3 regions of the Planococcus sp. PAMC 21323 genome follow, and region 2 is predicted to be linked to each of the others. Evidence: riboswitches for the same ligand, from Rfam matches in the RefSeq annotation. Region 2 holds a riboswitch; each other region holds the start of a gene.
The links. Region 2 has a riboswitch for thiamine pyrophosphate ahead of tenA (thiaminase II). Riboswitches for the same ligand answer to the same signal wherever they lie in the genome.
Positions count from the first base shown of each region.

Region 1 (8,027 bases), 1.2 Mb from region 2:
TCTATCTTTTGTTAGCTGTTTGGATCATTGCATTCTGGGTGCGCTTACGTAAGGGACAATCTCCTTCATATACCACTGCCCTGATGTTCACATTAAGTTGTGTCTTTAATATCAGTTGGCTACTATTGTGGCATTACGAGTTTTTTGCCTCATCAATCATTGCAATGCTAGGCTATTTAATTGCCTTGATCTTCCTATATTTACAATATGGAAATTCAGAAAAATCGTTAACTGAGCGCCTACCAATTTCGATTAATTTAGGATGGATCAGCGTAGCAACTATTGCCAATATCAGTTTCGTTTTAACTTATTATAATTGGAGTGGCTGGGGTTTGAGTGATCAATTATGGACAGTCATTATGTTAACTGTCGCCACCGCACTTGCTTTGCATATTCGCTTTCATCATATGGACATTCCTTTTGCTTTAGTCTTTATTTGGGCATTTATCGGAATTGCTATCAAACATGGAACTGATGAAATGTTAGTAACAACTGCTTCTCTTTTTTTAAGTGGTGTAATTTTAACAGGTATTTTGCTCATAAAAAAACGAACATTAATGAATTAAAAACCTGCGGACAAGCTCGTATAATCGAGTTGTTCGCAGGTTTTTTAATTGGTGTAATAAAATGGGTTAGTTGTCCAATTTTGTTAGCAAAATCGGCTCACCTTTTGTGACAAGAACGGTATGCTCGATTTGTGCAACTAACGATTGATCTGGTGTAATAAATGTCCAGCCATCACCTGACTCAATAATATGTTCTGATTTTTGAGAGATAAAAGGCTCTACTGCTAGTACCATGCCTTCTTTTAATATCGTTGTTTCCCAGGCATCGTAATAATTTAGAATATGCTGAGGGGCCTCGTGAAGCGATTTACCAATGCCATGTCCCGTCAAGTTCTTGATCACGAACAAGCCTTGCTCTTTTGCTTCGCGTTCAACTGCTTTACCAATTTGGTTAAGTTTTGCTCCTGCTTTAACTTTCGTCATTGCACGATCAAAAGCAGATGCTGCTGCGGCACAAATTTTTTCTTTCTCGTCATGACCTTCACCGACTACAAACGAAATTCCTGTATCGGAAAAGTATCCTTCGTATGAACCAGAAACATCAATATTCACGATATCTCCGTCTCGGATTACACGATTCCCTGGAATGCCGTGAGCCACTTCTTCATTGACGCTGATGCATGTATATCCCGGAAAATCATATTCTGATTTCGGTCCAGATACGCCACCAAGTTCTGCAAATAATTTACCGCCCAATTCATCAATTTCTTTTGTAGTGACTCCAGCCTTTGTTGCAGCTTTCATCTTTTCTCGAATTTCAGCGACCATTTGGCCAGCTTTTTTTAACATTTCAATATCTTTTTCAGTAGTTGCAATCATTAAATACCCTTCTTTCAAGCTTTTCTATTCAAGAATTATACCACAAAATTAAAACAGAGGCTTCCGTCCTGTTTGGATTTCTTCTTGCGATAAATAGAAAAAAGACTGCCCGAAGACAGCCTTTCCTTATTAAGCTTCTGCATTCACCAATTTCGGAGCAGCTGCAAAAAGCGCTGAACACACAAAGGCTGCAAGTAAAAATACAGGAATCATATACGTGGCATTGTAAACAGCAGAGTAAATCACCACATTGCCTTCAGCAAACATGCCGAAGAACAGTATTCCTGTGACTACATGTACGATATAACGCAATACCGATGCTATGAGAACACCCGACACAATAGCGATAAGCATCTTTCTTGTTTGTTTCGATTCCGCATGGTGCAAATATTTTGCACGCATAACGCCAGCTAGTCCTACTACGCCGTATGCTAATAGATAATCTAATATCACTTGCATAACAACAAAACCAAACGATAAAGGAGTTACTGAGATAAAGCCAGAAACAATTTGTAGTAAGCCGACCAATAGGCCAGTTAAAACACCTGCTCCAACTCCTCTTCTAAAAGCGATTAAGACAATTGGAATCATTACTAAACTAACTGAACCACCTTGTGGCATCTTGAACGATATAAAATCTAAAACAAATCCAAGAGCTGCAAAAATTGCGATTTCCATCATTAATAATACTTTTTTGTTTCTCATGACTTCCTCCTTATGTGTTGTGCACATCACCAGAAGGGCCGTGAATAAAACCATATTAAAAACGACGCCAGGACAGAGCCTGGCGCCGTTGTAAGGGCCGGTTTCTATCCACATCCCTGCGCAAGTGTTAACTTACAGGTTCAAAGGGTAAGAACGGATGTTCACTCTCAGCTAAAGCTCCCCTTGTGGTGTATACAAATAGTTGACTTTCATTTGTATTGTACACAAGCAGCTACTTTTTAGCAAGGCTGTTTTAACATGCATTCGTAGGGTAAAGTAAGGATTAGAAACAAAAGTCGAAAGGTGGTGAAGGCAGCCGGGTTTTAGGTCTGCCGATTAAATAATGATTGAACTATTAAAAAATCTGATTAAAATTCAAAGCGATACGAAAGAAGGCGCAAACGAGGCTCTGCAATTTTGTGCAGACTGGCTAAAAGATAAAGGTGCAGATGTTACCATACATGACAACAATGGGTATCTAATGTTGACCGCAGCTAAAGGTCAAGGCACTGAAACAATTGTATGGAATGGACATGTGGATGTTGTGCCGGGTAACGAAGATCAATTTTTACCGGTAGAAGAACAGGATCGTTTATATGGACGAGGCTCTGCTGATATGAAAGCTGGTGTCGCCGCAATGATGCAAGCTTTTGTCGAACTCGATGGTTCAAAATTAACGTGTAACGTACAATTACATATCGTGACAGACGAAGAAATTGGTGGACGAAACACTTCAAAATGGTTAGTTGAACAAGGCTACCATGGTGATTTTGTTATTTGTGGAGAACCAACTGGATTAAAAATTGGTTTGCAATCTAAAGGTATTCTGCGAATGGACATGACTTTTAAAGGGCAACCTGCTCATGGTAGCCGGCCTTGGGAAGGTATTAATGCCATTGAATCCGCTATGAAATTTCATCAAGGGATTGCGGACTTACCTTTCCGAAAAGAGTCAACTGAATACTATGATCAACCTTCTGTAAACTTACCTATTATAAACGCAGGTGATCGTTACAATGTAGTCCCTGCAATTTGTGAAATGTCATATGACATTCGCTTTATGCCAGGACAAGATAAAGATGAAATTGTCCGCCAATTAGCCGGTGTGGCCGACACAGTTGGAGTAGATATGGAATACAAAGCTTCGGGTTCTACGCCTGCATTAACAACACCAAAAGAAAATCCATATATTCAAAGCTTACAAAAAGCAATTTTCTCAACAACCGATCAAGAAGCAATTTTATTTGGTCAGCATGGGGCTGCTGATACACGTTATTATGCTGCGATAAATGGTGGAAAAGGAGCGATTGAATTTGGTCCAACAGGAGATGACTGGCATGGCAATGCTGAGTATGTATTGATTTCAAGTGTTCATGCTTATAAAAATATTTTGCTATCTCACGCACAAAATACTAAATAGGTTTGCTTCTACTACATTTGGGGAACTAAAGAATATCAAGCTTATGAATGGAGAGATTTAAATGGCTCTAGGAAGATTATTAAAATCCGCTATTAAATACGGACCTATCGCATATCCGATAATTCGTAAAGTATTAAACAAAAGAAAACAAGGCAAAACAACGCAAACTACGTCAACACAATCTACTACTCGTAGTAAAAAACGCTAATATTAAAGCGGTCCGGTATGTTTACCGGACCGCTTTTTCATGTTTAAAGTTAAATTGAGGTTGTTAACTATAAGGCAACATTTCTCTCAATGCCAAATAATTATTTTCACTTCGATCTGATGGCCTTTGTGCTGTTTTTTCAGCATCACGACTCTCTTGACTCTCTGGACTTTCTTGGTCTTCTGCTTCCATAATTTCTTCAAAAGACAATGGATTTGGCGGTGGTAACTCAAAATCCTCTACGCTCCATGCCTCTTGGTATTCGTTGAAGAATGCATTTGCCATCGTCTGATAACCAATTAGATTCGGATGAACATCAGCAGGGTTCGGGATTTTGCTTTCAGCATCATCACCGAAAGATTCATCTACCGAAACAAAAACAGCTCCTGCTTTTTCAGCTGTTTGCTTTAAGATTTCATTTAGTCGATCCAGTTGCTTGCCCGTTCCATTTTTCTGCGTCTCACGGACATGTGGATAAGCAAAATAATATCCCATTACATAAACAGCGGCATTTGGCGATTGCTCTGAAAGCTCTGTTAAGATAGATTCCATATTCTTTCGTGCCTCATTAAGAGCAAAATCTACTTGACGTTGCTGGAAAGACAAAGACCCTTGCGTCGGATCATTTTGTACTAAGCGCAATAAGTCATTTGCGCCTGCTGATATGGTAATAAGATTTGCAGTTGCTAACATTTTCGCTGACTCATCTGTTTTGATGCTGGCTAGCACATCAGTTGTTGTGAAACCTGGAAATGCAAGATTCTTGGAATAGAATGCAACCGACTGATTACGCATAAGTTCTTGCGAGATTAAATCTGTGTAACCACTGTCTATTTCTCGCGTGGGCGTTTGTCCGGCTGCTAAAGAATCGCCGATTGCCACGTAATTTATAGGAGCATTTATCATAGCTTTTGCCTGAACTGTTCCGCTAAGAAGAAGCAATCCAGTTAAAGCTGAAATCCAATACTTCTTCATTGCTATCACCTCTTAGAATGCCCAGTTTCCGTTTCGGAAAATAGGCTCTTTTGAACCGTCTGCCTTAACGCCATCTATATCCATGCTGCTACTGCCGATCATAAAGTCTTCATGAACAATTGACGTATTTAATCCAATTGCCGCTAATTGATTGCGCTCTAAATCATGAGCACCTTCATAACAGGTTGGGTAAGAGTCGCCAATTGCTAAATGATTCGAGGCATTTTCATCAAATAACGTATTGTAAAATAATATATTTGAATCGGAAATCGGTGAATGATGCGGCACTAATGCCACTTCGCCTAAATACGCCGCTCCTTCATCTGCACTAATCATTTCGTTAAGAAGTTCTTGTCCCGTTTCTGCATGTGCATTAACTATTTTCCCTTTTTCAAAAGTCAGCGTAAAGTTATCAATAACATTGCCTTGATAGACTAAAGGCTTGGTGTTACGAACAGTCCCATCTACACCATGTTTTAAAGGCACAGTATAAACTTCTTCTGTTGGCATATTTGCGATAAATGGATTGCCTTGAGGTGTTTTTGACGCACCTGTCATCCAAATATGCTTGTCTGGAAGTTCAATCGTTAAATCCGTTCCAGGAGCACTATATTGTAATTTCACAAAACGCTTATCATTTAATTGAGCAGCACGTTTTTCCAAGAACGCAATATGATTTTTCCATGCTTCCACGGCATTGCCTTCACCAATTCTTACAGTTTTAAAAATCGCCTGCCATAAAGCTTCCATTTGTTGATCTGCAGGTAATCCTGGGAATACTTTTTGTGCCCATTTTGGTGATGGAATTGCTACAATCGACCAAGCTATTTTATCTGTCCCCACCGCTTGACGATAACGTTCTAATGCTTTTCCAGCAGTTTTTTGCCAGTCAGCTAAACGCTTCGCAGGAATCCCGGTTAGTAAATCTGGATCTTCTGCGTCAATCCATAGGAATGAACCACCTGTGTTAATAACTTCATCTCGTTGAACAACAGACCATTGTGGAAAATCTTTAAAAGCATCTTCTGGTGCTAATTCAAAATGTGTGCGCGTCAGAACTGGATCTTCGTAGTTTACTTGAACACGCTTTGCACCCGCTTCGTATGCTTTTTTGACAACAAGTCGTGTGAATTCGAGTGTATCTGTCGTTGTATTTATGACAACAAACTGTCCTTTTTGAACATTTAATCCTACATAAACTGTTAGCTCAGCATATTGATCAAGCTTTTCTTGAAAATTCATCGTTTATTCCCCTTTGCAGCAATCGTTTTGCTCGAGCCTTCGATTAATTTTCCACCATGAATTATTTTTTGAACAGGTTTAGATGGCAATTCTTTCGTGAATTTTTTGTAATGACGTTCATCAGCATAGGCTAATAAAGTCAACACTTCACCGTCTGCTCCTGCTCTTCCTGTTCTGCCTGAACGATGCAAATATTGCTCAATTGTTTGCGGAACATCTACATGGACAACATGTGTAACTGAGTCAATATCTAATCCACGAGCTGCTACTTCGGTTGCGATTAATACCGCTACTTCTCCTTTACGGAAAGCATCTAATGCTTTTTTACGTTCGTCTTTTTTCATTTCGGAATGCAAAGTGACAATTTTTGCGTCACGGAATTTTAATTTGTTTTCTTTCATCAGCAATTGGTCTATGTTGTTTACAAACGCCAAAGCTTTCATGCCAGGAATATGTGAAATGCTACGCAATGCTTCTGTCTTGTCACGCTCGTCTACTTTAATAAACGAGTGCGTCACTTTACCAAACATCGGCAAATCTTCAGCCGTTACTTTAAGACGTGTCGGATGTTGCATTAATCGCTCTGCAACGAGTTCGATTTCTTCTGTAATTGTTGCTGAAACTAAAACCAATTGACGGTCGTTTTGTGTTTTTTCGATCAAGTCTTTCATAATGTTACGGTGCTCACGCGCCATTAACTGGTCGCCTTCATCCAATACCATCATGCGAATTTCGTGCATTTTTAGTTTTTTAGATTTTACCAGTTCGTTTAGGCGGCCTGGTGTACCAACGACAATTGTTGGCTTTTTCTTTAGCTTTTCTAATTGACGTTGCATGTTTGCTCCGCCAATCAATTGTGTAACAGTAACAGCCGTTCCTTCTGTCCATTCACGTAAGACATTAACAATTTGCATCGATAATTCTTGTGATGGTGCTACGATCATGGCTTGAATCGCGGGTTTTTCTGGATTAACACGTTCAAGAATTGGCAATACATATGCCAAGGTTTTACCCGAACCTGTTGGAGATTCTGCTACAATATCGTTGCCTGCTAACATTTCCGGAATCATCTGATCTTGAATCGGCATTGCCGCTTCAAATCCAGCATTTCCCCATTTCTCTTGCCATATCGGACTTAGTTCTTTTATAAAAGTCATTTACGATTCCACCTTTTTTTCAATGCTTTAATTGTACCATAATTGCGGTTCTATCGCCTTTTATGAACAAACAAAAGCCAGCCCATAAATGGACTGGCTCGAACAATTATTCGGTTACTTCTTTTCGTCTATAAACGATTTCTTTTTCTGCTTCAGTTACCGGTCTAACTGGTTTTTTTATAAATAATGCAAGAACTAAAGACACAAGCGCAATAAATGTTGAAACGAAAAACGAAAAGTTAATGCCATCGAGCATCGCTAAGTTTGTAATATCTTCCGGTGCTATTCCGTTTGCTGCTAAGTCTTTTGCTGTTGCTGATGTTCGTGTGTTCATAATGGTTATTAAAAACGCAGACCCAACAGCCCCTGCTACTTGTTGTAATGTGTTATTAATTGCTGTTCCATGTGGATAAGCTTTAATCGGCAATGTATTTAAACCATTTGTCATAACCGGCATCATAACCATTGAAATTCCGAACATCCGTAATGTATAAATCATCATAATATTAAAGTAACTAGTATCTAGGCTTAATTGGCTAAACATATAAGTTGTTACCACAACAATTGTGAGTCCAGGAATTGCTAATACTTTTGCACCGAATCGATCAAATAATCGACCTGTAACGGGAGACATAAAGCCCATGATCAATGCTCCGGGTAACATAAGTAGTCCAGAGTCAACTGGTGATATCCCTTTAATAGTCTGAACATAAATCGGCATTAAAATCATAGCCGAGAACATAGACATGGACAATGCGATCGAAATTGCAGAAGACAAAGCGAACATTGGGTATTTATAAATTCGAATTTCTAATAAAGGTTCGTCTAATTTTAACTGACGAAGACCGAATACAATAAGGGATACCACACCAACAGTGATCGTAACAATTACTGTTGAACTACTCCAACCTAAAGTTCCTGCTGAACTAAAGCCA
Region 1 is NZ_CP009129.1:788,622-796,648, reverse strand. Features, by position in the region: gene PLANO_RS03925 (V-type ATP synthase subunit I domain-containing protein) at 1-566, shown strand, start outside; gene map (type I methionyl aminopeptidase) at 633-1,385, opposite strand; gene thiT (energy-coupled thiamine transporter ThiT) at 1,515-2,090, opposite strand; TPP riboswitch at 2,187-2,284, opposite strand; gene PLANO_RS03910 (M20 family metallopeptidase) at 2,434-3,510, shown strand; gene PLANO_RS16055 (hypothetical protein) at 3,572-3,718, shown strand; gene PLANO_RS03905 (SGNH/GDSL hydrolase family protein) at 3,782-4,693, opposite strand; gene PLANO_RS03900 (aminopeptidase) at 4,706-5,935, opposite strand; gene PLANO_RS03895 (DEAD/DEAH box helicase) at 5,932-7,092, opposite strand; gene PLANO_RS03890 (MDR family MFS transporter) at 7,199-8,027, opposite strand, start outside.
Region 1: linked by a shared signal. The riboswitch ahead of thiT (energy-coupled thiamine transporter ThiT) and the one ahead of tenA (thiaminase II) in region 2 are both predicted to bind thiamine pyrophosphate.

Region 2 (8,027 bases):
CTTGGGTTGATTTCAATTAATACGGCATTAGAATTCGATATTTATGGCAATGTAAATTCTACACACGTATCTGGCACAAAAATGATGAACGGTATTGGCGGGTCAGGAGATTTTGCGCGTAACGCCCGGTTGTCAATCTTTGTAACAAAGTCGATTGCTAAAGGGGGCATTATTTCTAGTGTGGTGCCGTTTGTTACGCACGTTGATCATACCGAACACGACGTAGACATCGTGGTCACCGAGCAAGGCTATGCAGATTTACGAGGACTGGCTCCACGTGAGCGAGTGCCTGTCATTATTGAAAATTGCGTTCATCCGATGTACCGAGAACAAATGCGTTCTTATTACGCTGAAGCATTATTACGCGGTGGTCAAACACCGCATGTTTTAGAAAAAGCATTTTCATGGCATGCCAATTTAGCAACTAATGGCAGCATGCTGCTATCTGAGTAACTAGTGAAACCAGCCTTTTACAGGCTGGTTTTTTTAATAGAAGAAAATATTTTTCATGTATAATCAAACTAAGGAGTCAAAACAGGAGGGGTACGATGGAAAGTTTTACACTAGGATCGCTGTTAGACGTCATGGGAGAATTGTTTTCTGATGAAATTTCAATAGCTGTAACAAATACGAAAGAGTACATCTATTATCGCCCAAGTAAACGAGTAGATTTAAAAATAAAACCTGGAGATCCGGTAAAGCCAGGAACGATTGCTCATAAAGCATTGCAGGCCAATCAAAAGACCTCTGAATTTATCAATCGAGAACTTTTTGGCGTTCCTTATCACGGGATGGCGGTGCCATTTGAACATGAAGGTGAGCTTCAAGGATGTGTCATGGCCATCTACCCGGCATTTACTGAAGGGAAGTCGGTGGTAACGGTGAAAAGTCCAGATGGTTGGAAGCCGATTCCGTTTACAGAAGTAAAATACTTAGAAGTAAAAGATCGCAAAACCCATGTGTATGCAGAAGGGTATTCTGGAACAAATAAAAATTCACTTCAGGAATTTGAATTCCTTTTACCACGAGAATCATTTATCCGCTGTCATCGATCGTTTATCGTCAATGTGCATCACATAAAAGAAATTTACCCAGATACACATTCGACATTCATGTTAGCAATGAACAACGGCGTAAAAATCCCCGTCAGCCAGTCGTATTCAAGCTACTTCAGAAAACTTCTAGGGTTCTAACGAAAAGCGAAAGCGCCCGTGTAGATACGACGGGCATAAGACGCTCTGGCGAAGCGGCATGTTTTCAGCCGTACAGCTGGAGTGGCTTATGACCCAAGAATCTGGGCGCTGTAGCTAGACAAAACGAAAAGCGAAAGCGCCCGTGTAGATTCGATGGGCATAAGACGCTCTGGCGAAGCGGCATGTTTTCAGCCGTATAGTTCTGACAAAACATTGCCACAAAGAAAAAATAATGAAAATGCCTGTCCAGTTTTCTTAGGACAGGCATTTTTCATTTGCTGTGAAGAAATGCTGCTTAAAGCAGTTGATATTCTGCTTTGTGTCATTAAACGCTTTTCCACACGGTAAAAATCAGCTCTGTAACAGAATAAGCTAAAATTATCTAATAATTAAGTGTTGATAGATAATGAAAAATCCTACCCTTTTTACAAGACTTGCGATTTCGAACTGAGCGCACGCTCATGAAAACGCTTTATTTTTTGACAAGAGCGATTCAAACGATAATGAAAGAGAGTGATATGAATGGAACAGAAACTTGACCGTATTAAAGCAAAACATTTACAAGAACGAGTGGTGACTCCACAAGAAGCTGCTTCATGGATACAGGATGGCATGACACTTGGACTTAGTGGATTTACGCGTGCTGGAGATGTGAAAGCGGTTCCTTTAGCGCTAGTCGAGCGTTCGGAAAGTGAAAGCTTTAAGGTAAATGTCTTTACAGGAGCTTCGTTAGGGTCGGATATTGATCGTCTTTTTGCAGAAGCGGGTATCGTTAATAAACGCCTACCTTTCCAAGCAGAACCGGCTATGCGTAAAAAAATCAATGAAGGCGAAATGTTGTTTGTGGATCATCATTTATCCCATACGGCAGAATGGATTCGCACAGGAGTTACAGAGGCGATTGACTTTGCCATAGTGGAAGCGTTATCGATTACAGAAGATGGCATGATCATTCCGACAACTTCAGTAGGAAACTCTGCGGTTTTTGCCAAGCACGCAAAAAACATCATCGTTGAAATAAATACGGCCCAGCCAGAATTGTTTGAAGGCATTCATGATATTTATGATACGGGCAAACAAGGTGAGCGGTTGCCAATTCCATTGACAGCAGCTGATCAGCGTATTGGAACAAAAGGTATTCCAGTCGATATGGAAAAAATCCGTGGAATTGTTTTCACTGAACAGTTGGATTCTCCGTCAAACATCGTGCCACCCGATGAAGAAACTAAAATCATGGCTGATCATTTACTTGAATTTTTACGTTCGGAAGTCCGTGCAGGTCGTCTAACGAAGAAATTGGCTCCATTGCAATCCGGTATTGGATCGGTCGCGAATGCCGTATTACATGGCATGATTGATTCTGAATTCGAGGACTTAGAAGTGTACTCAGAAGTATTGCAGGACTCCGTTTTTGATTTAATCGATGCTGGAAAAGTAAGTTTTGCATCTTGTTGCTCGATCACCTTATCCGAACCGAAAATGAAACAAGTCTACGGCGAATTTGAAAACTACCGAAATAAAATCGTAATGCGCCCACAAGAAATATCCAATCACCCAGAAATTATTCGTCGACTCGGGTTGATTTCGATTAACACGGCTTTGGAATTTGATATGTATGGAAACGTTAATTCAACACATGTTTCGGGTACGAAAATGATGAATGGGATTGGCGGCTCAGGTGACTTTGCTCGTAATGCTCGATTGGCGATTTTTGTGACGAAATCAATTGCGAAAGATGGCAACATTTCAAGTGTTGTCCCTTTTGTTTCGCATGTAGATCACACGGAACACGATGTCGATGTAGTTGTGACAGAACAAGGCTATGCCGATCTTCGTGGACTTGCACCGCGTGAACGTGTAGAAGTGATATTGACTAATTGTGTACATCCGATGTACCGCGCTCAACTTCGCGAGTATTATGAAGAAGCGCTAACACGTGGCGGACAAACACCACATGTATTAGAAAAAGCATTTTCGTGGCATGCAGACTTAGCGAAAAACGGTACCATGCTACAGAAAAAAGAGCAATTAGTATAAAGAAAAGCGGAGACTCTCGTGTAGATTCGACGGGCATAAGACGCTCTGGCGCAGCGGCGTATTTCCAGCCGCACAGCTAGAGTGGCTTATGACCCTAGAATCTGAGAGTCGGAGCTAGACAAGAAAAGCGGAGACTCTCGTGTAGATTCGACGGGCATAAGACGCTCTGGCGCAGCGGCGTGTTTCCAGCCGCACAGCTAGAGTGGCTTATGACCCTAGAATCTGAGAGTCGGAGCTAGACAAGAAAAGCGGGAGCACCCGTGGAGTTCAATAAATTTATAATCCACTAAAACCAGGTCCGCGAAAAGCGCCTGGTTTTTTCATTTCCACCTCCTTGAATAGGAAATTGAGCTTAGAAGATTCGTTTCTTTTTACCCAAGCCAATTCTTAAACCCCTGATATAACTCGGTTTTTTAATCAGATTTTTCTGTCTAAACAAAAATAGTTGTTGTCAAGCGTTATTTTTAGTATTATAATAAGCAATTGTGAAATTTGAAATGAGGGTTCTAAAATGAAAAATTCCATCTATGGATTAACGATAGACCAGTTAAAAGAATGGTTTTTAGAAAATGGCCAGAAAAAATACCGTGCGGAGCAGGTATGGGATTGGTTGTATATTAAACGTGTCACTGAATTTGCGGAAATGAATAACCTTTCGAAAGAATGCATTCAACTGCTTGAAGACAATTTTTTGATTCGTACGTTAAAAGAAACGGTTAAACAAGAATCTGCAGACGGAACGATTAAGTTTCTTTTCCAAATGCAAGATGGCAACTTGATTGAAACGGTATTGATGCGTTTTAAATACGGAAATTCTGTATGTGTAACCACTCAAGTTGGTTGTAACATTGGCTGTAGTTTCTGTGCCAGCGGACTATTGAAAAAGAGCCGCGATTTAAACGCGGGCGAAATTGTTGAGCAAATTATGCAAGTACAAGCGCATTTTGATGCACAACAAAAAGACGAGCGTGTAAGTCATATCGTTGTTATGGGTATCGGTGAACCATTCGATAACTATACGAATTTGATGGGCTTCTTAAACGTTGTCAACTCTCAAAAAGGCTTAGCAATTGGAGCTCGCCACATTACTGTATCAACGAGTGGGATTGTACCAAAAATTTACGATTACGCAGACGAAGGTTTGCAAGTTAACCTTGCAATTTCGATTCACGCGCCAACAAATGAATTACGCACACGTATTATGAAAATAAACAAAGCGTATCCAATCGAGAAGTTAATGGCTTCTATCGATTACTACTTGGAGAAATCCAACCGTCGGATTACGTTTGAATATATTTTATTGCGTGATGTGAATGACCATGTGGAAGAAGCGCATCAATTAGCAAAATTGCTAGAAGATAAGCGTCACTTGTCATACGTTAACTTGATTCCATACAACTCAGTTGATGAGCACGATCAATATCAACAAAGTACACCAGAAGCAATCAGTGCATTTTATGATGCATTAAAGAAAAAAGGTATTAACTGTGGCGTACGTCACGAGCAAGGTGCAGATATTGATGCTGCTTGTGGTCAATTACGAAGCAAACAAATTAAAAAAGATAAAAAAGAAGTAACAGTTTAATAAACTCAAGCGTTCCTGAATTTTCAGGGGCGTTTTTTTGTGTTAAAAATTAGGATCTTATTTTCAGTTAACGAAACTTTCTGAACCTTAAAAACGTATAAACTCTATAAGTAGAAGTTTATTGATCATGCGTTAGGAAAGGAAGTGGGGGATTGAAAAAGATTCTGTGCATAGCGGTTTTACTTGGATCGACTATGTTAGCTAGTTGTAGCGGAATTTCAACATACGAGGACGATGAAGTGGCCGCTATCGTAAACAACCACGAAATTACAATAGGGGATTTACGATTTCTATATCCTGATGATGCGGCATTAAATTATTTAGATTCAGCAATACAAGTAGAGTTGATCAAACAAGAGGTAAAGGAAATGGACCTTGATATTTCTGCTCAGTTGACGGGAGAAAAAAACCATGATGATTTTGAAAAACTTCCTCCTGAAAATACAAAAGATGACGGCAGTAAGCAAGTACGTGCATATGCTATAGCTCAAGCTAAAAAACTAGATATGTCACCTGAGGAGTTCCAAACACAATACGCTAAAAAAATTAACGAACAAAATGCTTACATCAATGCGTATCTTGAGGAGAAATTAGGGAGTGGAGATATTAGTGACCTCGAATGGATGGAGGAATTTGGGGAAGATTATATGAACTTGGTAGAAAAGTTGGTGGAGAAAAATGAAAATGATATTACCGTATTTATGAAGTAACATTTTAGAGCATGCTAGTCATGTGTATACGCAATTCTATCCAAAAATACCAAAAAGAACTTTGTAAAGACTATAGAATTATCAGAATCTATGATATAGTGATGTCGAAAACATAAATAAAAACACCACTAGGGGAGCCGGATATCGGCTGAGACGAGCATAAGCTCGGACCCTTTGAACCTGATCTGGATCATACCAGCGGAGGGAAGTGGCGGACCGTCTGCTATTTTCTTATCGACTGCACACGCCGCTTCCCTTCACTGGGGAGCGGTGTTTTTATTTTGTGTACAAGCACAAAAAAGGAGATGGAGAAATGACTTTTTGTAAAGAAGTAAGAAAAGAATGTGACCACTTATGGCAGGCAAGTTTTGATCATCCGTTTGTTAAGGGAATTGAAGACGGGACATTACCGGTCGACATATTCCGTTTTTATGTCATGCAAGACGCTTATTATTTATCGCATTTTGCGAAAATCCAGGCGCTGGGTGCATCTAAAGCAAAAGATTTAGAAACCACACAACGTTTTGCGATTCACGCCTCACATACCAGCACAGCTGAGCTGTCTTTACATCAATCCTTTATGAAAATTTTAGACGTGACCGAAAAAGATTGGTCCCAATTCGAACCTTCTCCTACTGCTTACGCATACGTATCACACATGTACCGGGCATCTGCAGGGGAACTAGCAGATGTATTAGCAGCCATATTGCCTTGTTACTGGTTGTATTACGAAATTGGTGAGCGATTGAAACATGCAAAACCTGATCATCCGATTTATGACCGTTGGATTGAGACTTACGGGTCCGAAGAATTTGGAGAACTCGTTAACGAACAAATTGACCGGATGAATCGGTTAGCGGAAGAATTACCAGAAGCACGACGCAAAGAACTAAAAGACCATTTCCAAAAGAGCAGTTATTACGAATTAAACTTTTGGGACCAAGCGTGGAGAAAAGAAACCTGGGCGATTGACGCTGTAGATAAAGTAGGTGTGTAGCGTGTTCCATCAAATAAAAGCAAAAGCACCGATTGTTCATTGCATCACCAATCATGTAGTGTCGAATTTTCAAGCAAATGGCCTATTAGCAATAGGTGCTTCTCCGATTATGGGAGAAGCACCTGAAGAAGTGGCGGAACTAGCTGCTTTATCACAAGCTTTGTCTTTAAATATCGGAACTCTCCATACGGAATCGCTTAAAAGTATGTTGATTGCTGGCAAAAAAGCCAACCAATTAGGCATTCCAGTAGTGTTAGATCCTGTTGGAGCAGGGGCCAGTGACTTTCGAATAAAAGCTGTCCGTGAAATTTTAGAGTCTGTACACGTAAATGTGCTTCGGTGCAATGCAGGAGAGCTCGCAGCGATAGCTGGTGAACAATGGCAGTCAAAAGGTGTTGATGCCGGAGAAGGCTCTCTAGACGTTAAAAATCTGGCTATGACCACTGCAAAAAAACTTAAATTAGTCATAGCGGTCACAGGGCCTGTAGATATCGTGACGGATGGGGAAGTTGTCCGTGAAATTCCTTTTGGAAATCCGGTGATGACATCTGTTACAGGAACAGGGTGTTTATTAAGTAGTGCCGTTGCGGCTGGACTTGCTGTGTCTACTAAAAAAACGGTGGAAATCGCCTGTGATGTTTTACGCGATTACGCAATTGCGGGTGAACAAGCAAGTCAAAAAGCACATTTACCTGGAGAATTTCAACTAGCTTTTCTAAATCAATTAGCGAGCCTGACAGATGAAGAAGTACAAAAACGAATTTCTTTACAGGAGGAAACGGTATGAAGAAAACACCACAAACCTTAACTATAGCGGGTTCAGATTCTGGAGGAGGAGCGGGCATCCAAGCGGATTTGAAAACTTTTCAAGAGCTGGGCGTTTACGGGACTTCAGCAATTACCGCAGTCACTGCTCAAAATACACTGGGTGTTAGCGCGATTTATCCCATGTCAAAGCAAGCTGTTCAAACTCAATTAGAGGCAATAGGCAGTGATTTTGACGTAACTGCAGTGAAAACAGGTATGTTGTTTAACCCAGAAATTATTCAAGAAACAGCGAGAATGATTCAACAGTTTGGCTGGGGAAATTTAGTTGTAGATCCTGTCATGATTGCGAAAGGTGGTGCGAACTTATTGCAGCCTGCTGCGGTAGAAGCATTAAAAACCCATCTATTACCGCTAGCTTTATTAGTCACACCTAATATTCCGGAAGCAGAAGCTTTAACGAGCATTTCTATTACGGATGTCTTTAGCCGACGACGTGCAGCAGAACATATTTTGTCGTTAGGAGCACAATCGGTTGTCATTAAAGGTGGCCATAGTACAGATCCAGACTATGCAGAAGATTATTTTTTGCATATCAATAGGGAAACAGCGGTATACCGATCTGCTCGTATAGAGACTAACCAAACGCACGGCACTGGATGCACATTTGCAGCGGCTGTAACGGCACAGCTCGCAAAAGGACAAGAGCTAACAGCGGCCATTTTGACGGCGAAGGAGTT
Region 2 is NZ_CP009129.1:2,815,329-2,823,355, reverse strand. Features, by position in the region: gene PLANO_RS13920 (succinyl-CoA:acetate CoA-transferase ScpC) at 1-453, shown strand, start outside; gene PLANO_RS13915 (LytTR family DNA-binding domain-containing protein) at 549-1,193, shown strand; gene PLANO_RS13910 (succinyl-CoA:acetate CoA-transferase ScpC) at 1,716-3,230, shown strand; gene rlmN (dual-specificity RNA methyltransferase RlmN) at 3,742-4,815, shown strand; gene PLANO_RS13900 (hypothetical protein) at 4,968-5,525, shown strand; TPP riboswitch at 5,646-5,749, shown strand; gene tenA (thiaminase II) at 5,839-6,522, shown strand; gene thiM (hydroxyethylthiazole kinase) at 6,524-7,309, shown strand; gene thiD (bifunctional hydroxymethylpyrimidine kinase/phosphomethylpyrimidine kinase) at 7,306-8,027, shown strand, end outside.

Region 3 (8,027 bases), 1.2 Mb from region 2:
AAGATCATGAAAAGCAACTGCTTGATATTCTTAAAACCATTGAAGAAGTTGATACATTGACCAAAGATGATATCGAAATGATTAACCTTTATATTAAGCGAAAAAAATCAACTCAAGATATTAATAGTGATTTATAAGAATAAGGTTCAACCCATGATATTTAACTTGGGTTGAACCTTATTCTGCTAATTCTAATTTTATGGTACCCAACCTTTTTCAAAACCATTTAACTCTGCATAATGATAAAGTTTTTCGAATTGATGGAAACTGTAGTTGTCCATATATTGCTTAACATAAACATTGCCACTTTGTTTGAACAAGAGATTTCGCTCATGCAATTTACCCAAGTACCGCTCCGCAGGAAGTTTACTGCCCTTACGAGAATTAATTTTCGAAGAAGTTAATACAAAATTCCACAATTCATCACTATGAACAAAACTCCAAGGGACAAAATGATCTACCGCTATCGACCGTGGAGCTCTCAATAATGGTTGTTCTGTATAAAAACACTGGTCACCAGAATGCTCGGCTATCAATTGCTGAAATTGTTTTAACGACTCGCGTTTCGTAATGTTTTCAATTTCATGCAGTAACATGCCTTGAGTTAGATCCGGATTTTTCTTTTCTAAAAACTTTGCCAATTCATAATTGATTAGTTTAAAAAGAGTTGTTTGGTATTTCAGTAAAAACTCATAGCTTGCTGGAGTCAAACCTATTAAACGACTTTTTTTAGAAAAACCGTATAATACTCCATTCGTATCCTCGTACAGCGCACCTACAACATATTTACGTAAAATACTAATTTCTATACGACGAATCAATTCTTCTTGTTGCTTTTTTTGTAACCCGTCAAAAGAAACCCCTTCTGGAATAGAAAACTCAAGTTCGAATTCCATTAACACCTTCTCAATACTCGTTTGATGCCCTTGAGAATAGCCATTTCGAACAACTAAATTCCAGTACAACCTGGCAAAAGACTCTGCTATTTGGCTAAAGTTTAACTCTAGATTATCATTCGTTTTATAAAGGTTTTCGAGAATAGCTCTCAACAATGCGTACTTATAAGAAGTTGTTTTAACCGACTGAGTAGACAATACTTTCATGCATACAGCCCATACCTCATCGTCTGAAACAGAACTATAAGTAGCTGCTCCCTCTTTTAACTTCCAACCTTCTGGCATCGCTATCCTCCTTATCCGATTAATACCACTTTTTAAATCCAAGTTTTTAACATTACTAATATTTTACAACAGTATTGATACTAATGCTCTACCGCACTTGCAGAAAAACTTTGTTTATAGTAAGATTTCCTAAGAAATAAACTATATGCATCTGTATAACCCTAAGAATATGGCTTAGGGGTCTCTACCAGGAACCTCAAAATCCTGATTACAGAAAACGATTTGTTCGTTTTTTGTAATCAGGATTTTTTTGTGTTTTTAACAAACCTTAAATCTATTACAAATGCAAAGAAGAGAGGAAGCGTTAAAAGCAATGAATTTAAAAGTGTATATTTTAGCTTTATCCACAGTTGCTGTGGGACTTGTCGAACTAATTATCGGAGGAATTTTGCCGACAATCGCTGCAGAGTTTGATGTATCTCTAAGCTCAGCTGGTCAGTTAATTACCGTTTTTGCGATGATTATTGCCATTGCAGGTCCTATCTTGCTTGTTGCGACTAGCAAATTTGAACGTAAAAAAGTGTACTTGATTGCGATGTTCATTTTTTTCCTCGGAAACATCATGACTTATTTTAGTCCTGATTTTACCTGGATGATGATTTCACGTGTTTTAACCGCTGCAAGCACTGCACTTATCGTTGTATTATCGCTTACTATTGTGGCAAAAATTGTTGAGCCTCCTTACCGTGCCAAAGCAATTGGCTTCATCTTCATGGGTATCAGTTCTTCACTCGTTCTTGGCGTGCCAATTGGTATTGTCATTTCAGACTTGTTCGGATGGCGTGTTATTTTCCTTGGCATCGCATTACTTTCGATCGGTTCGATGGTATTGATTGCGCTCTATATACAACCAATTCCAGGAGGTACAGCAGTACCATTAAAGCAACAACTCAGAGCCGTTGCTAGTGCAAAAATCGGAACTGCCCACCTCGCAACAATGTTTATGCTTGCGGGACATTACACAGTCTATGCTTATTTCACACCATTTCTTGAAACCATTCTTAACTTAAACTCCTTCTGGGTTAGTGTTTGTTATTTATTGTTTGGTATTGCAGCAGTTAGCGGTGGCGCGATCGGTGGCGCGTTATCAGATTGGATAGGTTCGAAAAAAAGTATTATCATCGTTATTTCAGCCTTCGCCGTTTCATTATTTTTACTACCACTCAGCACGTTTTCATTAGTCGTATTCTTACCAGTTATGGTTATATGGGCAGCACTTAGCTGGAGTTTAGCTCCGCCTCAGCAAAGCTATTTAATCGAAATAGACCCAGCAACTTCAGATGTTCAGCAAAGTTTTAATAACTCAGCTCTCCAAGTTGGAATTGCTCTAGGTTCTGCAATCGGTGGTATCGCATTATCACAAACTGGTTCAGTTTCAAGCATGCCTTATGTCGGCGCCATTATTGTTCTTATTGCACTTGGCTGCGCTCTATTTTCATTAACGCGGCCTGCTATTGTTCGAAGCACTTTGCAAGCTAGTAGTAAAACTAATGGTTAAATTACACAAAAACTAATAAAAATGAGAAGTGAAACCCAAACTTTCACTTCCCATTTTTTATATTTACTTCACTTTCATCATATAATATTATTTGGACTGAACCGACGTTTCTCCTAGTAACTCTCTTAGCGCTGGCGCGTCCATGGGCTAGGCGAACCACTAAGACAGATGCATTTCCAGGCTTAGTGCGAGAGCCATGCCCAAAGCGGCCGAAGCGTTTCCAGACCCCATTCAATCTTCTACACTCTGGATATTTTTCTGACTCACTCTTTACATCCCTCTCCACTTCCTCTACACTAAACTCATCGGGAACAACCCGAACACAAAAACCGCATACCGTTTTCTGCACTAGGGGTGCCCACTTTGGCTGAGATGCAAGCGCAAGCTTCGATCCCTCAAAACTCGATCAGGATAATACCTGCGTGAGGAAGTGCGGCGCATTTCTGAAATAATTCCTTTTTTGATTATTTGTAGATTATGGCTGCATCTTCACGGATGCGGTCTTTTTTGTGCACATTTTTAAGGAGGAGTTTTACATGGAACCATTGCAATGCGGCACTAGCCCAATCGTCGGATTTCGTTTTTCGTTACATCCGATGACAGGAGATTTTATTAGCGTAATAAAAGGAGCTTTAAACGAAACAGACACTTCAAACGTATGGATGCATACAGATGATGTCTCAACTGTTATTCGTGGCAAACAAATTCACGTTTTTAACGTTGCTAAAGCTCTAGCCTTACATGCAGCAAAAACTGGCGAACACGTCGCCTTATCTGGTACCTTTTCAATCGGCTGTCCGGGTGATTCGTCAGGTGATGTCTTTTTAGAAAAAGACGATATGTTATTGAACACCGACGACACAAAACAATACGTTTCTTCGCAATTTGCGCTGTACCCAATGAACAACCCTGATTATATGGCCGTGATTTACCGCGAAGTGGACCGTGCTAAACAGTTAGGCGTTTTTAACGACTCGATGCATTATGCGAGTGGCATTCATGGTGATATTCACGACGTCTTTGCTTTTTATGAAGATGCATTTACAAATGCACGATCAGAGGATCACCGCCATTTAGTCATGACCGTATCGATGAGCATTAATAGCCCATCTCATGGAGGTGCTTAATATGCTTAAAACGTGGAAATTAAAAGAAGTTGTTTTAATGTCGTTATTTGCCGTTGTTTTTGGCATTGTTTATTTATTATTTGTTCACGCTGCCAATATTTGGGCAGCGATTATTGGACCACTTGCATATGAATGGATGTTTGGCATTTGGTTTATCGTTTCAATTATTTGCATGTACATCATCCGCAAACCCGGCGCAGCTTTTCTATCAGAAACCATGGCAGCTGCCATCGAAGTGTTAATTGGCAACGCTGTAGGACCTCGCTTAATTTTAACCGGTGTCGTTCAAGGACTTGGCGCAGAAGCAGCATTTGCATTAACTGGCTACAAACATTTTAATATTTTGGTATTGATGCTTGCAGGTATCGGTTCAGCGGTTTTTAGTTTTATATATGGTTACTTTGTTTCAGGCTATGCTGCACTTGATCCATCATTTGTTGCATTAATGTTTACTATACGCGTGCTAAGTGGTGCCATCATCGCAGGAATCGGTGGTAAGTATATCGGAGATGCTCTACTTGCGACAGGTTCTTTGCGAGGATATGCCATTGCACGTTCGAATAAAGGTGATGTGAATGCGTAAAGAGATTTTCTCTTTAAACAATTTGTCGTTTCGATTTCCAGAAGATCAAATGGCAACATTAAAAGACATCTCTTTCACCGTATTTAAAGGTGAAAAACTCGTCATTTCTGGTGCAAGTGGTTGCGGTAAAAGCACCCTCATATATTTATTAAATCGTTTGTATCCCAATAATTGTGACGGCATAGTAGATGGAGACATCCTTCTCTTCGGTAAATCAGCAACAAATTATGCACCTGGCGAGATCAATCACCGCGTTGCAACGGTTTTTCAGGATCCCGATTCTCAGTTTTGCATGCCAACCGTTGAAGATGAACTTGCTTTTACTTTAGAAAACTTGCAAGTTCCTTTTGGCGATATGGATGCGCGAATCGAATCAGTGCTGGAATTGACTGGACTTACTCATTTACGGCACACAATTATCCAATCTTTATCAGGAGGAATTAAACAGCGGGTTGCAACAGCTTGTGCGCTTATTATGGACCCCGAAGTGTTGTTACTCGATGAACCTTTGTCGCATTTAGATCCATATACAGCTAAACAATTTGTAGATTGGCTTACAGAATTGCAGATTAAAACTCAGTTAACTATCGTTACAGTTGAACATCGGTTAGATAGTTGGGGTCACTTTTTCGACCGAGAAATCCAATTAAATGAAAACGGATCTATCAAAGAAGATCATCTATTCACAATAAAACAACCGATTTTATTTCCAGATCGTTTAACTGCAATTCAACCACAAACAGCTTTAACTGTTGAGCAATTATCTGTCACAATCAAGAATAAGCAATTGCTGGCACCACTATCGTTTTCTGTGCAGCGTGGTGAGATCGTTGTAGTGGCGGGTCCCAATGGTAGTGGCAAATCGACATTAGTTAAATCACTATGCGACATTTACAAACCGACAACTGGAACAATTCAATCGGAAGGTACCGGCTATGTGCCGCAATCACCAGAATATTTATTTTTAACGCAATCAGTCCAAGAAGAAGTCTCTTATTCTTCTAGTTCAAGTATGTCGGAAATTTCTTCACTAATGATTCGTTTACGCCTTGAACAAATTCGCGAAGACCATCCCTTCGCAATTAGCCATGGACAAAAAAGACGCGTTGCGATTGCTGCTATGCTTGCTGATAAACGACCTGTTCTATTAATGGATGAACCGACTTCAGGTCAAGACAGAGCTGCACTATTAGAACTTTTTGAGTTAATTGATCAGCGCTCTAAAGAAGGAACTACTTTTTTAATCGTGACACACGATATGGAATTTGCAGCGAGTGTCGCCGATTCGGTATTACTTATAAAAAACGGGAAACTGACTGGGAAATTTGACGCTAGAGATGTGTGGCATAATGAAAAATTGCTGGCATCTCACCACTTATTAGCACCGAAAGGAGTTGCTCGTTTTGCGGAATCTTTTGCATAACATGAATCCTTCGGTGAAGTTTATCGCAGTCACAATATCAATGCTCTCAATCGCCTTCTTTTTCAATCCGTGGACACCTCTACTATTTTGGATCAGTATTCTATTATTGCAATTAACGATGAGTCATATTAAATGGAAGTTGTGGGCATTATTCATGCTACCTTTCTCTATTGGTGCTTTCGGGTATCTATGGACGACAGTAGTTTTTGGCGCAGATACAGGAGGCACGATTATTTGGTCTTTTGCAGGAATCGATGTAACCGACGAACAATGGGCACACGCTTTGTCACTATCTTTTCGCGTCATGGCATTTTCTAGTCTTTCTCTCATGTTCGCTTTTACGACAGATCCTGTGAAATTTATTTTAAGCTTAATGCAACAATTAAAGCTTTCTCCAAAACTTGCGTATGGCGTCATGGTCGGCTATCAGTTTTTGCCCGTCATGAAAGATGAATTTACCCAAATTCTACAAGCGCAACGACTACGTGGTGCCGAAGTAGAAAAGCGGAGCTGGCAACGAATAGTGTCGATGCGCCGTGTGCTCATCCCAATGCTAGCAGGCGCAGTTCGAAAAGCTGAACGCTCTGCATTTGCGATGGAAGCCCGGGGGTTTACAGGAGAGCCTAGAAAAGGCTATTACCACCCCATTCTTCTAAGTCGCACGGATGTTTTCATGTCTAGTGTTTTTCTAACAATAGTACTCGCTAGTTGTCTTGGAGGCATATGGTTGAGTTAATGAATAGGTTATAAAAGGGAATCTGAAATTTATGGATTTCCTTTTTCTCATGTTATTTTTGCTCTTACTTACATGGTTTTGAATTTTGAATTATATCCTTAAGTAGTTATTTACATAGTAAATAAAAACATAGTTATCTCTCAAATTATTAAACCACGTTAACTTATAAATAGATCTTCACTCAAAGTTTACATAATATAATTATCAAATATTTCATTCGGTAGTATTCCGAAAAAAAAAAAGAGCTGATATCTCAGCTCTCTAGTGTTCCATATGTGATTTCATCTTCGTCTCTTGCATTAACTCCATTTTTCACATGGACAATCGTGCGCAAAATTAGTTTGGCACTTGGATTCTCCAGTTCCCACCGCTCGTCAGGAACAATTTCAAACTGCTGCATAACTGTATCTTTAGATTTTACGGATCCCGCAAATTCCATCGACTGTTTTGCTATAATTGTTTCGTAATAATCAAAATCGCTATCATCTCGTGTATCTTCTACAAGTCTTATTACATTTAATTCGATAAAATCAATTGTTTGCTCCCCATCGCCACCATCAAGATAAATGGTACCATTTAATGTTTCGCCTTCTTCAAGATGCGGTCTTTCTACAACTGTATTTACTTTTAATGAACCAATGCCTATAGATGATAAAAAATCTTTAAACTTCATAAACTAGAAACCCCCATAATAAGATCGTTAATAAAATAACTAACTTTTTTAACCTAATTTTATAATTCTGTATAGTCGTATTGATTTGATAAATTCGTTTCGTGCCTATTATACCGACGCTTAAATAATTTATATAGATGTGATACAAGTACACGCAGTAAAGCATACATTGGTATCCCTAAAATTACCCCAACAACTCCAAATAGAGAGCCTGCTGTTAATAAAACAAATATTATTGTCACTGGATGAATAAACATGGTCTTGCCCATAACTTGTGGGGAGATCAAGTTTCCTTCAACCAATTGCACAACTGTCCAAACGATCGCCAACTTAACAAGCATAAATGGTGATGTTACTAAAGCGATAATCGCAGCAGGAGCAATAGCTATGGCAGGACCAATATAAGGAACTACACTTGTAACCATGGCTAGAACGCCAAGCAATAAGGCATACTCCATACCAATGATTAAGAAACCGATATAAACCATGACCCCGATACAAAAAGCAACAATCAATTGACCTTGTATATAAGCTCCTAATTGCTTATCAGCTTCTGAAAATACTTCCCGGGTATCGTCTCGAAATCTTGGTGGCAATAATTTCAAAAAATACTCAGGCAATTTTTCGCCATCTTTTAATAAGTAGAATAAAATGAACGGTACAATTACAATGGATAAAATAACGCCAGTAATGGTCGATATTAAGCCTGTAACCCCGGATATAATACCTGTCACAGTGTTTTGTAGCGTGTCTGCAATATTGTCAGGTAAGGTTGCAAGTAATGTATCCAACGTGAAATTAGATTC
Region 3 is NZ_CP009129.1:1,617,986-1,626,012, forward strand. Features, by position in the region: gene PLANO_RS08150 (potassium channel family protein) at 1-137, shown strand, start outside; gene PLANO_RS08155 (HNH endonuclease domain-containing protein) at 198-1,181, opposite strand; purine riboswitch at 1,313-1,412, shown strand; gene PLANO_RS08160 (MFS transporter) at 1,495-2,679, shown strand; TPP riboswitch at 3,020-3,125, shown strand; gene PLANO_RS08170 (YkoF family thiamine/hydroxymethylpyrimidine-binding protein) at 3,216-3,806, shown strand; gene PLANO_RS08175 (ECF transporter S component) at 3,808-4,389, shown strand; gene PLANO_RS08180 (ABC transporter ATP-binding protein) at 4,382-5,812, shown strand; gene PLANO_RS08185 (energy-coupling factor transporter transmembrane component T family protein) at 5,793-6,548, shown strand; gene PLANO_RS08190 (sporulation protein) at 6,802-7,221, opposite strand; gene PLANO_RS08195 (AI-2E family transporter) at 7,281-8,027, opposite strand, start outside.
Region 3: linked by a shared signal. The riboswitch ahead of PLANO_RS08170 (YkoF family thiamine/hydroxymethylpyrimidine-binding protein) and the one ahead of tenA (thiaminase II) in region 2 are both predicted to bind thiamine pyrophosphate.